One region of the Frateuria edaphi genome, then DNA from elsewhere that is predicted to be linked to it. Evidence: riboswitches for the same ligand, from Rfam matches in the RefSeq annotation. Region 1 holds a riboswitch; the other holds the start of a gene.
The links. Region 1 has a riboswitch for cobalamin ahead of btuB (TonB-dependent vitamin B12 receptor). Riboswitches for the same ligand answer to the same signal wherever they lie in the genome.

Region 1 (3,138 bases):
ATGTTGCCGTTGTAGCTGGTCTTGGTGGACGCGCCGGTCAGCTCGAGCACGTTGCTGGAATTGATGTTCCAGTCGATCTTGCCGTACCAGCTGGGATCGTTGTATGAGTAGACCGTCTCGGTGCCGCCTGCGGCCGTGCCCACGCTCTTGCCGTTGGTGCGATGACCCTCGGCCGAGGCGAACATGTACAGGCGATCCTGGATGATCGGGCCGCCAACGTAAGCGCTCTCGACGATTTCGGAGGTCTTGTTGTCGTTGCGGTACTGGTAGAGCGAGCCATTGCTCGGAACGTAGATGTTGCGCGGATCCGAGCGCAGGCTGCCCGGCGTGTACAGAGCCTGGGCGCCGAAGTGCCACTCGTTGGTACCGCGCTTGCCGATCTGGTTGATCACGCCACCATCGGAACGACCGTATGCCGCGCCGTAACCGCCGGTCAGCACTTCTTCCTGGTCGATCGAGCCGTAGGGCAGGTTGATGCCGCCAAGACCATTGAGCGGATCGGTAACGTTCATGCCGTTGATGTAGTAGGCATTCTCGGTCACCGAGGAACCGCCGAACGAAACCAGGCTGTTGCCGGTCGGGCCGGTGAAGAAGCTCGAGCCCTGGACTGCGGTCGGTGCCAGCAGCGCGATCGCTTCGGCGCTGCGCGCCAGCGGCAGCTGACGAAGCTGCTGGGCGGTGATCACGGTGCGCGAATCGACGCCAGTGACGTCGATCGACGGCAGCGAGTTGGCCGTGACGGTGAGACCTTCCAGGTTCTGCGCATTCTGGGCGCCGTCGAAGGAAACATCCGTGCCGGTGCTGACCTTGACCGTGACGTTGTTCCGGGTCGAGACCGTCTGGCCGTCACGCATCAGCGTGACCGTATACATACCGACCGGCAGCGAATTGGCGCTGTAACGACCTGACTCGTCCACCGTCACCGTGCGCGCGATGCCCGACTGACCGGTGATCACCACGGTTTCACCCGCGGCAACCGGCGCACTACCGAAAATGCTGCCGGTCGTGGCCTGACCATAGGCGAGGCCGGTAAAGCCCAAACCCAAGGCCAGAGCCACGGTAAGAGCGCTGCGACGAGGCTGGGCCCCGTGCTGAAGGTAACGCTTATTCATTAACAGATCTCCCCAGATCGACTCGAAACGAGTCCAATAAAAGCTCACGTGCCCACAGACGGCACGCCAGATGACCCCGACGAAAGCCCCGCTTCCCGTTGGCTGGCTTGGAACTATCGCCCGCCCCCCCGATCAGGGCTTTGTCTGATCCGCAATCACGCAAAGCGATGAGTTGCTCTTGGAACGTAGCGCCCGCCGTAACGGTATGTCAACTTTTTTTTAGCGTTCCCATCCCAATTCCAGAGCGATGCGGGCTTGGCACCGGTGGGCTGAAGTTCCTACTATTGCCTGGTTTCGGGTGTCCCTGTTGGCCCAAGAGCTGGCGGGATGAAACGGGAAGCCGGTGCGTTGTGCGATGCACAACAATGCCGGCGCTGCCCCCGCAACGGTAAGCGAGTCGAACGGACGGCACCACGCCACTGTGCCCATAAGCATGGGAAGGCGCCGTCCGGCAGGCACAGAGCCTGCGCCCGCGAGCCCGGAGACCGGCCCGAAGCATTTGCCTGGTGGACCTGCGGTGGGCGGGCCGGACCTCGTGCGTGGCCTCGCGCCTGCCCGTCGTTCCCCCTGCCTCCGGCCGCCAGCTCATCCACGCTTGAGGCCGTGCGTGGGCGCGCGGCCAAGGAACGCACACATCCATGAAGAAGACACTGCTTGCCGTCGCCCTGTGCGGCAGCTCGTTCGCCGCGCTGGCGACCGGCACCTCGGATCCGGTCGCGCTGTCGCCGGTCATCGTCACCGCCACGCGCACCGCGATCACCGTCGACGATGCGCTGTCGTCGGTCAGCGTGATCACCCGCGAGGACATCGATCGGCTGCAGCCGGTCTCGCTGATCGACCTGCTCCAGGGCCTGCCCGGCGTGACCTTCGCCCAGGCTGGCGGACTCGGCCAGCAAAGCTCGCTGTTCCTGCGCGGCACCAATTCCTCGCATACGCTGCTGTTGATCGACGGCGTGCGCGTGGGGACGGTGAGCGCCGGCATTCCTGCCTTCGACCAGCTGCCGCTGGACCAGATCGAGCGCATCGAAGTGGTGCGCGGGCCACGCTCGAGCCTGTATGGCGCCGACGCGATCGGCGGCGTGATCCAGATCTTCACCCGGCACGGAACGCGCGATGGCGGCCTGGCGCCATCGCTGCGGCTGGGCGCCGGCAGTCGCGACTACGCCGACGGGCAGCTCGGGCTGGCCGGCGGCGACAAACACGCCTGGTACAACCTGAGCCTCGGCAGCCAATACACCCGCGGCATCAACGCCTGCCGCGTGGGTGCAGGCACGGTCTTCGCCGGCTGCTTCACCGACGAGCCGGACGCCGATGCCTACCGCAACCGCAATGCCCTGGCCAACGCCGGCTACCGCTGGGACAACGGCACGGAGCTGACCGCGACCTGGCTGCGCAGCGACAGCCGCGCGGAGTTCGACGGCGCTCCCTACGGCAACCAGCACCACAACCGCCAGCAGGTCGCCGGCGCGCAGTTGGGCTTCGATCCGCTTTCCTCCTGGAAGGTCACCCTGGCGGCCGGTCAGAGCCTGGACGAACAGCACACCGACAACGACGGCGTGTTCATGCGCTACGGCAACTCGCGCCGCAACCAGGCCTCGTGGCAGAACGACCTGAGCCTGGCGGACAACCAGTTACTGACGCTGGGCGTCGACTGGCAGCGCGAGCACCTGTCCAGCGATACCGGCTACCTGGACGACAGCCGCAGCGACACCGGCGGCTACGTGCAATACCAGGCCAACTTCGGTCGCCACGAAATGCAGCTGTCGCTTCGCCACGACGACAACCAGCAGTTCGGTGGTCATACCACCGGCGCGGCGGCGTGGGGTTACGCGTTCGACCACGGCCTCAAGCTGTCAGCCAGCTGGGGCAGCGCCTTCCACGCGCCGACCTTCAACGACCTTTACTACCCCTACGGCAGCGGCAACCCGGACCTGCAGCCGGAAACCTCGCGCAGCGCCGAACTCGGCCTGGCGCAGCAGCAGCGCGACTGGCACTGGGCGCTCAACGCCTACCAGACCACCATCGA
Region 2 (3,138 bases), 130 kb from region 1:
TCTCTTCGGCGATGCGTGTGGACAGGGCGAGCGCCTCGGCCGAGTCGAACGGCAGGCGCAACTGGAACAACACGTCCTGCAGGCCCATGACGCCCAGGCCCACCGGACGCCATTTCCGGTTGGCGCTCTTCGCGCTGGCGATCGGATAGAAGTTGAGGTCGATCACCCGGTCCAGCTGGCGCACTGCCGTACGCACGGTGGTGGCCAGGCGCCCGAAGTCGAACGTGCCCTCCGCGATGTGACGCGAGAGATTGATCGAGCCCAGGTTGCACACTGCTGTCTCGCCCGCGCCGGTGACCTCCAGGATCTCGGTGCACAGGTTGGACAAATGGATCACGTTGTCCGCCTCGGCCGTCTGGTTGCCGGTGGCGTTGCACCGATCCTTGAAGGTCATCCAGCCGTTGCCGGTCTGCGCCAGGGTGCGCAGCATGCGCGCGTAGAGCTCGCGCGCCTTGATCGTCCTGGCGGCGAGACCGGCGGCCTCGGCCTCGCGGTAGGCGTGCTCGAAAGCCACGCCCCACAGGTCGACCAGCTGCGGCACGGCCTTCGGGTCGAACAGCGACCAGTCGCCGTCGGCTTCGACCCGTCGCATGAATTCGTCCGGGATCCAGTTGGCCAGGTTGAGGTTGTGCGTGCGCCGCGCCTCGTCGCCGGTGTTGTCGCGCAGCTCCAGGAACTCCTCGATGTCGGCATGCCAGGGCTCCACGTACACGCAACACGCGCCTTTGCGCTTGCCGCCCTGGTTGACCGCGGCGACGGAGGCGTCGAGCGTCTTCAACCAGGGCACCAGGCCGTTGGAGTGGCCGTTGGTGCCGCGGATCAGCGAGCCGCGCGAACGCACGCGCGTGAACGAGAGGCCGATGCCACCGGCGAACTTGGACAACTTGGCCACGTCCGTGTACTTGTCATAGATCGCCTCCAGCGAGTCGGCCGGCGAGTCGAGCAGAAAGCAGGAGGAGAGCTGCTCGTGCGCGGTGCCGGCGTTGAACAGCGTCGGCGAGCTGGGGATGTAGTCGAGCGCGGAAAACAGGCGGTAGAGCTCCAGCGCCTCGCCCACGTCGTTGCCGCCGAGCGCGCAAGCGATCCGCATGAAGAAATGCTGCGGCGTCTCGATGACCTTGCGCATCTGCGGGTGTCGCAGCAGGTAGCGGTCGTACACGGTGCGCAGGCCGAAGTATTCGAAGCGGCGCGTGGCCACCGGGTCGATCGCGTCATTCAACTTGCGCGCATGCGCGGCGACGAAGTCGCGCAGCCGTGCGTTGAGCAGGCCCAGCTCCGCACCGCGTGCGATCGACTGCGAAAAGCTCTGGATCTCCTGCCCGCGCACTTCCTTGTCGATGTAGGCGCCGAGCAGCCGCGCGGCAAGCTGGCCGTATTCGGGCTCCTCCGCGGTGAGCGCGGCGGCGGTGCGGATCGAGAGCTGGTCCAGCTCCGCCGTGCTGGCGCCGTCGTACAGGCCGCCGATGGTCTTGAGCGCCACGCGCAGCGGATCGACCGCGTGCAGGCCGTCGGCGTTGCGTGTCACCGCGCGCACGATCTTGTTGACGTCCACGCTTTCGGTGGCGCCGTTGCGCTTGGTCACGCGCATTTGCGCGGGGCTGTGCGGCGGGGTCAGGGCAAAGCCGTCGTCGACGGACGGCGCGGCCGTGCTTTCGCGGGAAGCGGTATCGAGGGTGTCCATGCGGATCTCCGGGAGGGAAGCCGCCGCGCCGGTACGGAGGAGAACGCACCGACGCGACGGTTCCGAAAACGTCAAACGCCTGCTCCCGCGCGCAGGGCCTGAGGGCTCGCTTCCGATGGACGGCACGCCCCACGCGGGCGCCAGAACGCCCGCATGCAACGCGCCTCCCCGCGGAAGCGGTCACCCGCGCCGGGCCGCATCAGGGTCGGACGGGCGCGTCTCATGCGACGCGACCGCCGGCCCCTGGGGCCCGGCGTGCCGGCAGGTCTTCGGACTTCGCGGACGCGGGTCGGTCGACCCACCTACTTGCCCTCGCTTCCCAGGCGCTGCGGCCCAGTGCATGTGAGGACGTTCGTTTCCGCTTACCGCTGCGGGGCAGTTCCGGATTTACACCGGATTCCCTTTTAAGCCCGACCGACAGTCGCGTCTGGACGGGCACCGACGGGGCACAACATATCGGGGCTTTGGATGCCGGTCAACCCAAGATTTCGTGTTTGGCGGCCGTGGGCAGCGCGCATCCCCTTTGACACCTCCCCGTGACCGGAAGAAGGGCCGAAGTTGCACGGCGCCTTCTCTTACGCCTTGCCCTGCGCGTGCAGGGAAGGCCGGCAGGCGGATGGGGCGCTAGCGGCACCCGGGTTCCGGCGCAACGCTGCGCTCACTTGTCCGCCACGGCGCGCTGCCTATCGTCGCGGGCCATACCCAGCCACAGCGGGAGCGGATGATGGCCACGACGAAGACCGCCAAAGGCGGCAACGGCACCGGCAAGGCGGTAGCGAAAGAACGCCAGGTGCAATCGCGCATCGACGCCAAGGACAAACAGAAGCAGGCATCGAAACCGGCAAGCAAGAGCGCCGCGAAGAAACAGCCCGGCCAGACCAGCACCCGCGCCAAACCGCGCCCGCCGTTGCCCGAGCAACACCTGAGCAAGCCGGGCAAGGAAGCGAAGCTCAAGCCGCGCCCGCAATTCCAGGCGCCCGACTACCGCGGCAGCGGCAAGCTCCAGGACATGGCGGCGATCATCACCGGCGCCGACTCGGGCATCGGCCGCGCCGTGGCCGTGTTGTTCGCGCGCGAGGGTGCGGACGTGGCGGTGGTGTACCTGTCCGAGGACGAGGACGCGCGCGAGACCATGCGCCACGTTGAGAAGGAAGGTCGCCGCTGCCTGCTGATCCGCGGCGACGTGAAGGACCCGGACTTCTGCGAACAGGCCGTGCAGCAGACGGTGGACGAGTTCGGCCGTCTGGACGTCCTGGTCAACAACGCCGCCTTCCAGGAACATGCCGACGCGCTGGAAGACATCACCGAGGAGCATTTCGACCTCACCATGCGCACCAATATCTATGGCTATTTCCACATGGCCAAGGCCGCGCTCCCGCACCTGCGCGAGGGCAGCTCGATCATCAACACCGGCTCGGAAACCGGGCTGTTCGGCAACGCGCACCTGCTCGACTACT

Region 2: linked by a shared signal. The riboswitch ahead of LQ772_RS00375 (ribonucleoside-diphosphate reductase subunit alpha) and the one ahead of btuB (TonB-dependent vitamin B12 receptor) in region 1 are both predicted to bind cobalamin.

The regions. Positions count from the first base shown of each region.
Region 1 is NZ_CP088251.1:3,706,518-3,709,655, reverse strand. It holds gene LQ772_RS17125 (TonB-dependent receptor) at 1-1,112, opposite strand, end outside; cobalamin riboswitch at 1,392-1,620, shown strand; gene btuB (TonB-dependent vitamin B12 receptor) at 1,751-3,138, shown strand, end outside.
Region 2 is NZ_CP088251.1:69,881-73,018, forward strand. It holds gene LQ772_RS00375 (ribonucleoside-diphosphate reductase subunit alpha) at 1-1,681, opposite strand, end outside; cobalamin riboswitch at 1,925-2,139, opposite strand; gene LQ772_RS00380 (SDR family oxidoreductase) at 2,406-3,138, shown strand, end outside.